Regions from separate parts of the Streptomyces sp. NPDC127190 genome, predicted to be linked through region 2. Evidence: riboswitches for the same ligand, from Rfam matches in the RefSeq annotation. Region 2 holds a riboswitch; the other holds the start of a gene.
The links. Region 2 has a riboswitch for cyclic di-AMP ahead of ACFVIU_RS38270 (M23 family metallopeptidase). Riboswitches for the same ligand answer to the same signal wherever they lie in the genome.
Positions count from the first base shown of each region.

Region 1: it holds a riboswitch for cyclic di-AMP, as region 2 does, so the genes downstream of both, ACFVIU_RS10300 (transglycosylase SLT domain-containing protein) here and ACFVIU_RS38270 (M23 family metallopeptidase) in region 2, are expected to answer to the same signal.

Region 1 covers NZ_JBHXVE010000005.1:12,358-19,412, forward strand. Annotated here, with positions in the region: gene ACFVIU_RS10285 (ABC transporter ATP-binding protein) at 1-122, opposite strand, end outside; gene ACFVIU_RS10290 (outer membrane lipoprotein carrier protein LolA) at 202-1,404, opposite strand; gene ACFVIU_RS10295 (polyprenyl synthetase family protein) at 1,687-2,697, opposite strand; cyclic di-AMP (ydaO/yuaA leader) riboswitch at 3,230-3,409, shown strand; gene ACFVIU_RS10300 (transglycosylase SLT domain-containing protein) at 3,415-3,903, shown strand; gene ACFVIU_RS10305 (HAD family hydrolase) at 3,939-4,751, opposite strand; gene ACFVIU_RS10310 (FAD-dependent oxidoreductase) at 4,872-6,074, opposite strand; gene ACFVIU_RS10315 (ATP-grasp domain-containing protein) at 6,121-7,055, opposite strand, start outside.
Region 2 covers NZ_JBHXVE010000050.1:1,981-9,035, reverse strand. Annotated here, with positions in the region: gene trmB (tRNA (guanosine(46)-N7)-methyltransferase TrmB) at 47-874, shown strand; gene ACFVIU_RS38280 (PrsW family intramembrane metalloprotease) at 938-2,299, shown strand; gene ACFVIU_RS38275 (aldo/keto reductase) at 2,354-3,298, opposite strand; gene ACFVIU_RS38270 (M23 family metallopeptidase) at 3,372-4,403, opposite strand; cyclic di-AMP (ydaO/yuaA leader) riboswitch at 4,411-4,588, opposite strand; gene ACFVIU_RS38265 (PP2C family protein-serine/threonine phosphatase) at 4,846-6,039, opposite strand; tRNA gene ACFVIU_RS38260 (tRNA-Met) at 6,195-6,268, shown strand; gene ACFVIU_RS38255 (dihydrofolate reductase family protein) at 6,393-7,055, opposite strand, start outside.

The DNA.
Region 1 (7,055 bases), on a different contig from region 2:
TCCGCCACGGCGTGCGGGTCAGCGGCGTGCGGGTCCGCGACAGGCGGGTCAGCGGCAGGCGGGTCGGCGGCGCGTGGGTCCGCGTCCCCTGAAGCGCGCAGGTCCTGTGACGGCTCGCCCATCGGCTCCCCCTCGTCCCGTGCCCGCCCGGGGAGGCGAAGGCCGCCTCCCCGGGGCCCGGCCCCGCCCCCCCGGCAGGGCCTACTTGCCCTCGTTGGCCGCCTTGACCAGGGCCTCCTTGGTCACCGCTCCGGCGTACACCTTGCCGTCGTCGGTGATCAGCGCGTTGACCAGGCGGGTGGAGAAGACCGTGCCCTTGCCGAACTTCCCGGAGACCTGGTCGCCGAGCGAGCCGAGGAAGCCACCGAGGTCACCGCCCTTGGCGCCGGTGGGCAGGCCGCCCTTGGCACCGGTGTCGAAGGTGGCGACGGACGACCAGCCCTTGCCCAGCACCTCGGCCGGATCGAACCCCCGGGCGAAGTCCCGGCCCGCCGCCGGAGCGTGCTCGCGGGCCTTGTGGTCCTGCTTGTCCTCGGTGACCTTCGCACCCTTGGGCGGGGTGAAGTCGAAGGTGGCGGCGGCCGGCTTGGCGAAGGAGACCTGGGTGAAGCCCACGTCGACGACGGCGGCGCCGCCGCTCTTCGGGGTCAGCGTGAACTTCAGCGGCAGGCCCGTCTTCGCGTCGACGGCGATGCTGATCGCGCCGACCGTGGTGCCCGACTGCCTGGGCTTGATCAGCAGCTTGTAGGCGTCCCGCCCGGCGACCTGCGCGGTGCCGTCGACGGTGACGGACGTGGTGTCGTCCACCGCCTTCAGGGCCTGGTCGGCGAAGTCCTTGGGCGTGGCCGGCGGCTCGCCCGCGCGCTCCCCGTGCCGGGCGCCGTCAGCGGCCTTGGTGCTGTGGTGGACCTGGTTGCTCCGGCTGTCGTACCCCCAGACGTCCCGGCCGTTGTGGATGATGCTGTACTCGGCGCCGGTCTCCAGCAGCGACAGCTTCTGCCGGTCGGGGCCGTCGGCGGCGACGCGCAGCGTGTGCGTGCCGGAGACCAGCTCGGTGAGCTTGGCCTGCGGGTCGGCGGAGGAGCCGTCGCCCTTGCCCGCGCCGGAGGCGAGGCTGTTCTCCAGGCCGCCGAGGTTCGGCAGGCCGAGGTCGGTGCTGATCTTCACGGTGCCGGACAGCTGCTGCACGTCCGACTTGGCGATCTTCTCGATGAGCTGCTGTGCGGTGACCCGGGGCAGGTCCGGGTCGCCGGAGTTGGCGAGCGCCGGGACCAGCCCGATGGTGGCCGCCGCCACTCCCACCACCGCGACCGGCACGGCGTACCGGGCGGCCTTGCGTCGGCCGGAGCGCGCGTCCTCGTCCCGCGCAGCGCTCGGTGCGTCGTCGGATTCGTACGGTGCCATGTGTGCCTTACCTCCGTCGTCGGCGGCGGCTGTCCCCACGCTGGTCCACCTGAGCCGCCATTCTCACCCGAATCGGTGAGGAGTGGTGATTTCCGTGGTTTCCATCTCACCAAATCGGCCATGAGAAAGCGTCAGACCTCGGAGCCAACTCCGTGTACGCCTGGGGTATGACATGGAGGCGCTGCGACCGCTTCGAACCCGTAGGGGTCGGGCCCGCCCAGGGCCCACACGGGGCCCGCACGGGGCCCGCACGGGGCCCGCAGGGCATCCGTCGAACGGGCGTCAGCCGGCCCGGTGGACCACCGCGTCGCACAGCTCCAGCAGCGCTGCCTTGGCGTCGCACTCCCGCAGCGGCGACAGCGCGGCCCGCGCCTCCTCCGCGTACCGCACCGTGTCCCGGCGGGCCTGCTCCAGCGCGGGGTGGGCGCGCAGCGCGGTCAGCACCTCGGCGTGCCGTGCGTCGTCGCTGAGGTCGGAGTCGAGCAGCTCGCACAGCGCGATGTCCTCGGGCAGACCCAGCCGGGCCGCCCGCTCGCGCAGCCGGAGCACGGGGAGGGTCGGGATGCCCTCGCGCAGGTCGGTGCCCGGGGTCTTGCCGGACTCGTGCGAGTCGGAGGCGATGTCCAGGACGTCGTCGGCGAGCTGGAAGGCGACCCCGAGCCGCTCGCCGTACTGGGTGAGGACGTCGACGACCGTCTCGTCGGCGCCGGACATCATCGCGCCGAACCGGCAGGAGACCGCCACCAGCGAGCCCGTCTTGCCGGCGAGCACGTCCAGGTAGTGCTCGACCGGGTCACGGCCGTCCGAGGGACCGGCGGTCTCCAGGATCTGGCCGGTGACCAGCCGTTCGAACGCGAGGGCCTGGACCCGGACCGCCTCGGGGCCCAGGTCGGCGAGGATCTGGGAGGCCCGGGCGAAGAGGAAGTCGCCGGTGAGGACCGCGACGGAGTTGCCCCAGCGGGTGTTGGCGCTGTCCACGCCGCGCCGCACGGCGGCCTCGTCCATGACGTCGTCGTGGTACAGCGTGGCCAGATGGGTCAGCTCGACGACGACGGCCGACGGCACCACGCCCGGGGCGTAGGGGTCGCCGAACTGCGCCGCGAGCATGACGAGCAGTGGCCTGAACCGCTTCCCGCCGGCCCGTACGAGGTGCTGTGCGGCCTCCGTGATGAACGGAACCTCGCTCTTGGTGGCCTCGAGCAAGCCTTCCTCGACAGCCGTCAATCCGGCCTGGACATCGGCTTCCAGAGCCTGGTCCCGCACGCTCAGCCCGAACGGCCCGACGACGGTCACGAGGGGTCTCCTGTCTGCTGGTGTCTGCTGGCGATTACACGGTTTGTCGATAGGTCGCTGCCATCACTCGAGTCAGCGTATCCGGTCCTGTTTCGATCACCGATAGCGCCCACCGGTCCAGCCCGGTCGACATCGGATCATGATCACTAAGGTTCCGATCGGATGGCAAGAACGGACATCTATCGACTTAACAGAACTCCGAGCGCCTTGTCGCGCCGCGCGGGCAACTCCATTACATCCATTACACCCATTAGATCCAATGGGTACCTTGAATCCCTCATGTCCGTTTTGGAATGACTTGCTATTCCGTGAATTGGGTCACGCGGCCAGTCCCGGGCACCCCTCCCCCGCAGGCCCGCTTCCTCCTTGTCCTGCAAGCGAGTTGAGCATTGGCAACCGCAAAGGATCAAGTACCCCATATGGCGCAGACCAAGGTCAAATAGTGCGTTGTGTGAATCCAGTACTTGTTCCCGACATGTGCTCTCGCATACGTTCCGGGCCGTCGGGCGGACGCCGAATCCTGCCGCCGCCCGCATACCCATCCACGAACCCATTCGTACGGCAGGAGCGGGGGACCCAGGTAAGCCGCCGGACCGGAAGGCACACGCCGCACCGGCCCGGCTAGGGGTGAAGCCATGCCTCCTCCAGGGCACGGCCGGGCACCTCCCCGCCCGAACCCGACAGCTCACCTCGCAGGCGCCGGAGAGGAACGCCCCCATGTCTGCTGCCGCTCAGCCCCGCCGTCCCCGCACCAACCGCCTCGTCCGCGCGCTCGCCGTCGCCGGCACCGGCGTCGCCGTCCTCGCCCTGCCGCTCATCGGCGCCACCACCGCGTCCGCCGCCACCGGCACGACCGCCACGGCCTCCACCACGCTCGCCGGGTACCCGAACAACCTCGACGGCTGGATCCGCGAGTCGCTCGCGATCATGGCCCAGAAGGGCATCCCGGGCACCTACAACGGCATCTACCGCAATGTCATGCGGGAGTCCTCCGGCAACCCGAACGCCATCAACCTCTGGGACTCCAACGCCGCCGCGGGCATCCCCTCCAAGGGCCTGCTCCAGGTCATCGACCCGACCTTCCAGGCCTACCACGTGGCCGGCACCTCCTTCGACCCCTACGACCCGGTCGCGAACATCACGGCCGCCTGCAACTACGCCGCCGCGCGGTACGGGTCCATCGACAACGTCTTCGGCGCGTACTGAGGTCCCCGACCGGCCGGTGCCTACTGAAGAACCGGTCAGTCGGTAGGGAAGAGTCTTTCGAGGACGACGGCGATGCCGTCGTCCTCGTTCGACAGGGTGACCTCGTCGGCCACCGCCTTCAGTTCCGGATGCGCGTTGGCCATGGCGACCCCGTGCCCGGCCCACTCGAACATCGGGACGTCGTTGGGCATGTCCCCGAACGCCAGCGCCCGGTCGGCGCCGGTGCCGAGCCGCTCGGCGGCCAGCGCCAGCCCGGTCGCCTTGGTCACCCCGCGCGGCTGGAGCTCCACCATCCCCGGGCCCGACATGGTGACCGTCGCCAGCGACCCCACCACCGCGCGCGCGGTGGCCGCCAGTTCGTCGTCCGACAGGGTGGCGTGGCGCAGCAGCACCTTGCTGATGGGCGCGCACCACAGGTCGTCGCGCCGGCCGACCCGGACCGCGGGCAGGGCCGGATGCGGCATCCGGTACCCGGGCTCGATGAGCGTGAGCCCGTCCACCCCGTCCTGGTCGACGGCGGCGAAGACCTGTCCCACCTCCGCCTCGATCTTGCCGAGCGCCGTCTCGGCCAGCTCCCGGTCCAGCCGGACCGACCACACCAGACGGCCGGCCCCGGCGTCGTAGACCTGCGCGCCCTGCCCGCACACCGCGAGCCCCGTGCAGCCGAGCACGGCCAGCAGGGGCCGTACCCGCGGGGCCGGGCGGCCCGTGACCACCAGATGCCGGGCACCGGCCCGCGCCGCCCGCGCGAGCGCGGCGAGCGACCGGTCGGAGACGGTGTCGTCACCGCGCAGCAGGGTTCCGTCCAGGTCGGTGGCGATGAGTGAATATGCGGAGGAGGGTGCCATGATCAGAGAATACGGACACCACGCCCCGCCGACTCATCTGTCACAGCGCGCACTTGTGTGCTGATCACCCCCAACTGGTGTGTGTCTTCCCGCTGATGACGCCCCGCGTCGGCCCGGAGCTCAGCCGTGGGCCGCGGCCAGGTGCTTCGCCAGGCGCGGGGAGGCGAAGTCCGTACCGCACACGAAGCGCATCACCGGTCCGTACGACGACGCCGCCGGCAGGCCGGTGAAGTACAGGCCGGGTACGGAGGAGACGAAGCCGGCACCGAGCTTGGGCGTGCCCCGGCTGAGCGCGAGCCGGGTGCGCAGCTCATGGCCGAGGAAGTCCATCGCCGCGATGTCGACGCGGTAGCCGGTCGCGGCGATGACATGGTCGGCGGTGAGCCGCTCGGTACGGCCGCCGTGGGTGCGGACGGTGAGGACGGGGGTGCCGTCCGGCGCCTCGGCGCTCACCACCCGCTGCACCTCCTGCACCTGCACGGCGCTCTCGAAGCGCTCGCGCAGCCACCAGGCGCCGAGCGGGCCGAGGACCCGCCGGACCAGGTAGTGGCGGGTGGCCTCGGGCAGGTGGCGGTAGGGCTGCGCGTGGTAGCTGAGCGCCCACAGCGACCAGGCGCGGCCGAACGGGGACTCGGGGCGCAGCTTCGGCTGGCCCCAGGGCGGGGCGCCGAAGGCGACCCGGCCGCGGCCGCGCGCGACCACGCGCACCCGTGCGCCCGCCTCGGCGGCGAGCGCCGCCGTCTCCAGCGCGGACTGGCCGGCGCCGATCACGATCAGCTCCTTGCCGGCGAAGCGGCCGAGGTCGTGGTGCTGGGAGCTGTGCGAGACCGGGCCCGCCGGGGCGGGGCCGTCGGCCGCCGCACCGGCCAGTTCCGCGGGCAGATGCGCCAGCCCGGACAGGCCGGTGGCGACGACGACCGCGCGCGCGGTGAACAACTCCCCCGAGTCCAGCTTCAGTTCGAAGCCTCCGCTCCTGTCCCGGTCCACGGAGACGACCCGCACCCGCTCCAGGTCGGGGACCAGCCGCTGCTGGAACCACTCGCCATAGGCGATGAACGTCTCCGCCGGGATGATGTCCTCGTCGGTCACCAGGCGGCGGATCCCGGCCGCGTCGCAGTAGTCGCCCAGGGTGTGGCCGGACTGCGGGCAGTGGAAGCTGGAGGCGGCGGGGGTCGATTTCAGGAGCATGCCCTCGGGCATGTGGTCACGCCAGCTGACCATGGGGTCGCCGAAGACCCGGGCGGGGATGCCGCGCGCCCGTAGATGGGCGGCGGTGGACAGGCCGAACGGCCCCGCCCCGATGACTGCAACCGGTTGCATCACGAAGTCCCTCCCCAGGACGCGGTGCGCCACCCCTCGGTGGCCTTGCCTACTTCGTGGAGGTGCTGCTGCCGCGGCGGTTGGTCCGCCACAGCTGATAGAGGTGCTTCGCGCCCGGGCGCACGAAGCGGGCGAGCATCGTGAGGAACGGCAGCGGGTCGTCACCCGCGAACCAGGCCAGTTCGGTCCCGCTCGCCCTCGCCGGTGCGTGCGGCGTCGTATAGCCGCTGCGGCGGTAGGCGAGGAGGGCGGGCAGGTCGATGTTCTCCACGATGTAACGGTGGCCGGCGCGCTGTTCCCCCTCCGGAACGGTGCGGCCGGTCAGGTCTAGGTGCATCGCGCGGACGACGTCCACCCCCGACTCGCTCTCGAAGAGCCGGAACTGGGCGCCCATGCGCGGGTTGAAGTCGAGGAGCTTGTACTGCCCGTCGCGCCGGTCGAAGCGCAGGTCGAGGTCGATGATGCCGCTGAAGCCGATCTGTTTGATGAAACGGGCGGCGAGGTCGGAGAGTTCCGGGTTGTCGACGACGTACGCGGTCGCCGTCATGCCCGCGTGCGGCGGCCAGGAGCGGACCTTCACCCCGGTGAACAGCGCGAGCGGGGCGGAGTCCCGGTCGAAGCAGGCGTGCACGATCCAGTCCTCGGCCTCCTCGCGCGGCAGATACTCCTGGAGGACCACGCCGGGGTCGTCGCCCCAGTCGCGGGCGAGGCCGAGCAGGCCCGCGCGGGTGGCGATCCGCGTGGTGCCGTACACGGCGGGGCGTTCGCGCCGGACGAACGCCTCGCGGTTCTTGGCCACCACCGGGAAGCGGGCCGTGTCGGCGAAGGCGGCGATGTCGTCGTACGAGCGCGGGAACGCGGTCCGCGGGCTCGCGACACCGTGTTCCACGCACAGTTCGTGCAGTCCCTGTTTGCTGGCGAGCCGGCGGGGCAGCGCGGGGTCCACGCGCGGGAACAGGAAGGAGCCGGCCAGCTCGTGCTGGT
Region 2 (7,055 bases):
CGACCTCCGGGAGGCGCTCCCCGCGCGCCGTAAAATCGGAAGCACTGTGTCTGACTCCCTGAACCTCCCCGAAGCCCCCTCGTCGGCCCTCCACGCCCCCGGCGACTCCATCCGGCACACCCGGGCCAAGGGCGAGCCGCGGTTTCCCGACGGGCCCAAGGCCGACCCCGCCGGCTCGCACTTCGAGCGGCGGATCCGCAGCTTCCAGCCGCGGCGCAGCCGGGTGACGGCCGGGCAGGCCGACGCCCTCCAGCGGCTGTGGCCCCAGTGGGGGCTGGACATCGACGGGCAGCGGATCATCGACCTCGGCGAGCTGTTCGGCAACGACAGGCCGGTCGTGCTGGAGATCGGGTTCGGGATGGGCGAGGCCACCGCGCAGATGGCCGCCGCCGACCCGGACACCAACATCCTCGCCATCGACGTGCACACCCCGGGCCAGGGCAACCTGCTGAACCTCGCCGACCAGAACGGGCTGTCCAACGTCCGGGTGGGCAACGGGGACGCGATCATCCTGCTCCGCGAGATGCTCCGGCCCGACTCCCTCGACGGGCTGCGCGTGTACTTCCCGGACCCCTGGCCCAAGAAGCGGCACCACAAGCGCCGGCTGATCCAGCCCGAGTTCCTGACGCTCGCCGCCGAGCGGCTGAAGCCCGGCGCGATCGTGCACTGCGCGACCGACTGGGAGCCGTACGCCGAGCAGATGCTCGAGGTGCTCAGCGCCCACCCGGCCTTCGAGAACACGCAGGCGGACGGCGGTTTCGCGCCCCGGCCCGCATTCCGGCCGCTGACCCGTTTCGAGGGGCAGGGGCTGGACAAGGGTCATGTGGTGAACGATCTGCTGTTCCGGCGCGTACCGCACGGCCAGGACGGATAAGTCCAGCAAGCAGGGGCGGAAACGCGCCGGCCCCTCGTCCCGCCGTCGTTAGGGTCGATGCCCGTGGCCACCAGTCCCCCGTACCCGACCTACCCCCTCAGCCCCGGCGGCGGCACCCTGCGCCATCCGCACTGGTGGCAGCACCGGTGGGTGCGGTACGGAGCACTGATCACGCTGCTCGCGCTGTCCGGGCTGGTGATTCTCGCGCTGGTGCGCCGGCAGACCGGCACGGAAGGGTTCCTGGTCGGGCTCGGGCTGGCCGTGCTGCCCGTGCCCTGGCTCATATCCGCCTTCCGCTGGCTGGACCGGGTCGAGCCCGGCCCTTGGCGGAACCAGGTCTTCGCCTTCGCCTGGGGGGCCTGCGCGGCGGCGCTGATAGCCATCGTCGCCAACAGCTTCGCGACCCACTGGATAGCCACCGCCACCGCCGACCAGGCCGGCGCCGACACCCTCGGGGCGACGGTGATAGCGCCGATCGTCGAGGAGTCCGCGAAAGCCGCGGCCGTGCTGCTGGTCTTCCTCTTCAAGAGACGCGACTTCACCGGGATCGTGGACGGCGTGGTGATAGCCGGGACCACCGCGACCGGGTTCGCGTTCACCGAGAACATCCTCTACCTCGGTACGGCCTTCGGGACCGACCAGCTCACCGGCGACCGCGGCATCGCCTCCGTCACCGCCGCGACCTTCTTCGTGCGCATCGTGATGTCCCCGTTCGCGCACCCCCTGTTCACCACCCTCACCGGGCTCGGCTTCGGCGTGGCCGCGCTGTCCGGGGAGCGGCAGCGGGCCCGGCGCACCCTGGTGCCGCTCGGCGGGCTGCTGCTCGCGATGAGCATGCACGCCCTGTGGAACGGCTCCGCCACCTTCGGGCCGTACGGCTTCTTCGGCGTGTACGGCGGCTTCATGGTGCCCGTGTTCGCGCTGCTGACCTGGCTGTCGATCTGGACGCGGCAGCGGGAGCTGCGGATCGTGCGGGAGGAGCTGCCGGCGTATGTGTCGGCGGGGTGGCTGGGCCCGGGCGAGCCGTTCGCGCTCGGTTCGATGCGGGCGCGGCGGATGGCCCGGGACTTCGCCCGGCACCACGCCGGGCGCCCGGCCGCCCGGGTGGTGGCGGAGTACGAGACGTACGCCACCTCGCTGGCGTCACTGCGGCGCCGGGGGCGCCGGGGCCGGGCCGGGGCCGACTTCGTCGTACGGGAGCGGGAGGTGCTGGAGGAGCTGTGGCGCCGCAGGGAGACGGCGCGTCCCGCGCTCGAGTACGCGGCCCGGGCCATCGCCCCTGCCCCGGCGTACTGGCCGCCGTACGCACACCCGGCGGCGCCGAACCCCGGAAACCCCGGGTACGCCGGATACTCCACGTACTCCGGGTACTCCGGGTACTCCGGGTACTCCGGGTATCCCGCATACAACCCCTACCGCACCTAGGGGCCGGGATCTCGCGGGGATCGGCACCGCCGGGTCACACCGGGGAGACGGTGATCAGGCCGACGCCTCGGTCAGCGTCGTGAGCTGCTCCTTCGTCAGGGTCAGGTTCGCCACCTCCGTCAGGGCCGGCAGCTGGGACACCGTACGGGCCGAGGCGATGGGAGCCGCCACCGTCGGCTGGGCGGCGAGCCAGGCCAGGGCGACCGTGGCGACCGGGGCCTCATGGGCGGCGGCGACCTCGTCCAGGGCGGCGAGGACCCGCCGGCCGCGCTCGGACTCCAGGTGCTTCGCGGCGGCTCCGGCGCGGGCGCTGTCGACCGTCGCACCGGGGCGGTACTTGCCGGTCAGGAAGCCGGAGGCGAGGGCGTAGTACGGGACCGCGGACAGGCCCTCGCGGGCGGCGAGGTCCTGGAGGTCACCCTCGTAGGTGTCGCGGGAGACCAGGTTGTAGTGGGGCTGGACGGCGACATAGCGGGCCAGGCCCTCGCGGGCGGAGAAGTCCAGGGAGGCCTGAAGGCGCTCGGCGCCGATGTTGGAGGCGGCGATGTGCCGGACCTTGCCCGCCTTCACCAGCTCGTCCAGGGCGCCGATGATCTCCTCGACCGGCACCTCGGGCTGGTCGTAGTGGGTGTAGTACAGGTCGATGTAGTCGGTGCCGAGACGGCGCAGGGAGGCGTCGGCGGCGGCCTTGATGGTGGCCGCGGACAGGCCCTGGAACTCGGGGTGCTGGCTGACCTTGGTGGCGACGACGACGTTGTCGCGGTTGCCGCGCGCCTTCAGCCACGCGCCGATGATCGTCTCCGACTCGCCGCCCTTGTTGCCCTCGGCCCAGGCCGAGTAGACGTCCGCGGTGTCGATGAAGTTGCCGCCGGCGGCCGTGTAGGCGTCGAGGACGGCGAAGGAGGTGTCCTCGTCGGCGGTCCAGCCGAAGACGTTGCCGCCCAGGGCGAGCGGGAAGACCTCGAGGTCGGAAGAGCCGAGTGTGCGCAGTGAAGTCATGATCAATGCCAACGCCGGCGAGAGGAAGCGCATTCCTCCGCCGGCGCCGCGTTCACCCGGAAAGCCGGGCCTGTCAGGGGTTGAGGCCCTTGTCGCGCAGCCAGGCCATGGGGTCGATGGCGGTGGGCTGGCCGTCCGGGTGGACCTCCAGGTGCAGGTGCGGCCCGGTGACGTTGCCGGTCGCACCGACGCGGCCGATGACGTCGCCGGTGTTCACCTGCTGGCCGACCGAGACGTTGATCGAGGACTGGTGGCAGTACCAGAGCTGGGTGCCGTCGTCGAGGGTGATGACCGTGCGGTAGCCGTAGGCGCCGGCCCAGCCCGCCTCGGTCACCTTGCCGGCGTGCACCGACTTGATGAGGGTGCCGGTGGGGGCGGCGAAGTCCAGGCCGGTGTGGTAGCCGGAGGACCACATCGAGCCGGGCTGCCCGAAGGTGCCGGTGATCGTGTAGGACACGACCGGCAGCGAGTACTGCTTGGCCAGCTCGGCCAGGCGCTTGGCCTCGGCCTCCTTCTTGGCGTCGGCCTCCGCCTTCTGCTTGGCGGCGGCGGCCTTGGCGGCGGCCGCCTGCTCGGCCTTGGCGGCCGCGGCGGCGGTCTGCTTCTCGGAGGCGGCGAGCGCGGCGATGGTGGCCTTGCTGTCGGCCTGCCCCTTCTGCTGCTCGGCCTGGGCCATGATCCGGTTGCGCAGGGCCTCGCCCGCGCCACCGCTCTGCCCGGCCTCGGCCGAGGCCACGCCGACGGTGCCGAGCGTGCCGCCGGCGTCCTTGGGGGCGTCGGCGGAGTCGCCGCCGAAGAGGTGCTCGACGGAGTCCAGGTCCGGCATGGAGACGGAGACCGGCACCTTGCCGGGGTTGGCGCTGGCCATGCCGCCCGCGCCGACGGCGGCCATCACGCCGACACCGAGGACGGTGGAGCTGCGCGCGAAGCCGCCGCGCTGCTTGGCGACGCGGTGCCGACCGCGGACCGGAGCGACGGACTCCGCAGTGGGGTTCCACTCCTCCCAGGGGCCGTCCTCGGCGGCGGGGGAGCCGTATCCGAAGGTGTCCGTCTCGCGCTGAGCGGGTATGAACGGGGCTTCTGGGGCAGGCCGGTTGGACGCCACGCGGGCGCGCTCCTTTCCTTCCTCCGCCTACCGGGTTAGCTGACGGGTTCGGAGCAGGAAGGTCTCCTACGCGCGTAAACCGATCGTGGGCCGAGTCCGCTCGGCAAGTCCACGACGGTGTCCGCGTGATTCACCCCAAGGTGGTGGTTCCCCGGTTCCCTTACGGGATTCGGCGCGTGCGCACGGAGCCGCCTCTTGTGACGGCTGGGACGACCGCGCTGCGTTATCGAACGTTAATAGACCCTGCGGTTACTTTCCAAGCCCGTCCAGCTTGATCGTTAACCTTTTATGCCGGTACTTAAGGGTCACAAGACCAGCAAACCGGGCGAGTTGACGGCGACTCGGCCACCGTTCAGGAGTCACAGCGTTTTTGATGGTGACTCAGATGTTATGCGCGCGGAGTCGCCCGGTCACTCATCGTGAACCCCCTGCGGGGAGACCCTCAGGGGTGCCGTACGGCGAGCAGCGCCATGTCATCCGCCATCCCTCCCCCGGAGTGCCTCCGCACCTCGTCCGCGAGCCGCCCCAGCAGCGCGCCCGGACCGGCGAAGGTACGGCCGGTAAGCCGCCGCTCGGGGTCGTAGAACCGGCCGTGGACGTCCCGGGCCTCGGACAGCCCGTCGGTGTAGAGCAGCAGGGTGGCCCCACCCGGAAAGGCCGCCTCCAGCACCCGGTCCGGCCACACCCCGAGATCACCCATGCCGAGCGGCAGCGCGGGCTCGGGCCCGGCCAGCGTGCGCACCGCGCCGTCGGCGTACAGCAGCAGCGGCGGCGGATGGCCGCGGTTGACGACCCGGACGAGCCCCTCGCCGTGCGGGAGTTCGGCCAGTACGGCGGTGGTGAACCCCTCGAAGGCGTCGATACCGTCCCGCCGGGCGCCCTCGCGGGCCAGCGCCCGCTCCAGCCGCTGCGCCACCTCCTCCAGCGTGGCCTCCTGCTCGGCCGCCTCCCGGAACGCGCCGATCACCACGGCGACGGCCGCGACGGCACCCAGCCCCTTGCCCCGCACATCCCCGACGATCAGCCGGACGCCGTACGGGCTGTCCTGCACCGCGTACAGGTCGCCGCCGATGGACGCGTCCTGCCGCGCCGCCTCGTAACGGGCGGCGATCCGGAAACCGCCGATCCGCGCCGCGGGCTCCGGCAGTACGGCCCGCTGGGCGGCCTCGGCGATCTCCCGGGCGGAGGCCAGCCGCCGGTCACCCAGGCGGACCACCCGGTTGATGGCGCCGGCCAGCACGGCGACGCTGGCCACGGTGACCAGATCGGTGACCGTGGCCACGGCCGGACGGGCACCGCCCTGCGCATGCACGGCGTAGGTGGCGCCGAGCGCCGCGAGGCCGGTCAGCGCGGTGCTGCGCAGCGAACTGAGCGGGGCCGCGATCAGCACGGCGGCGGTGAAGAAGGGGACGGCGGTGAAGTCCCTCGGCGTCAGCAGGCCGTAGAGGACACCGCAGAAGATCAGCAGGACGGGCAGGCCCCGGGCCAGGGCGCGGGCACTCGGACGGCGCGGAGCAAGCGGGGAAGGGCGCACGGGGGCGGGCCGGTCGCCGTGGCCCGGCCCGGGCACCGGGTCGCCGGGGAGCCGGCCGCCCGCCCTGGCGTACGGGCTCTCCTCCACCTCACCAGGGCGCACCGTGTCTCTCCCGCATGTCCGACGTACCTCCAGATTTGCGGGCCCGGCAAGGCCGGGCGACCCCGGTGGGCCGACCGGATGAGCCCGTCCAAAGGACCCGCCGTAAACCGATGTGCGCGGGACCCCACGGATGACGTACACTGAAGTCACAACGACGCGGGGTGGAGCAGCTCGGTAGCTCGCTGGGCTCATAACCCAGAGGTCGCAGGTTCAAATCCTGTCCCCGCTACTGAAACTCAGGGCCGGAAACCAGCAATGGTTTCCGGCCCTGAGTGTTTCCATGAGCGTGTACGGCCCTAGGGGCGCCCCCGCAGGGGCGCCGGCCTGTTTCACCGGGCCAAGCGGGCCGGGAGTCAGCCCGCCAACAGATGAGAGTTCGGCGCCTTGGCGACCGCCTCCAGCTCGGGGACGACCACGACCTCCACTCCCCCCGCACCGAGCAGCCCGGCCCCGTCGGCCGACGCCACGAAGGTGTCCGGCTCCCGCCAGGCGGTGACCACCCGGCGCACCCCCGCCCCGAGGATCAGCTCCGCACAGGGCGCCGGCCGCGACGCCCGCCGCGCACAGGGCTCCAGGCTGCTGTAGACCGTGGCGCCGGGCAGCCGCGGATCGGCCAGGTCCAGCTTCGCCAGCGCCGCCTCCTCCGCGTGGACCACCGCGTCGCCGCCCTCCCGGGAGTGGCCGCGGGCCAGCTCGGTGCCGTCCGCGGCGACCACCACCGCGCCCACGCTGAACGCGGTCTCCGAGGGCGGACACTGGGCGGCCAGCTCACAGGCGGTGCGCAGCCAGTGCCGGTCGGCGGCGGTGGCGGCCGCACCGGTGCCGGGGGCGGTGGGCTCGTACCGCATGAGGACGACGTCCTCGATCCGGCGCGTCTCGGTGAGCCGCAGCCGGCCCGGCTGATAGCCCCCGGGGCCGAACAGCCGCGGGGCCGCCGGGTCACCGACGAAGAGCGGGGCGAGGACCAGCTGGAGTTCGTCGGCGAGACCCTGCTGGAGCAGCTGGGTGTGCACCTG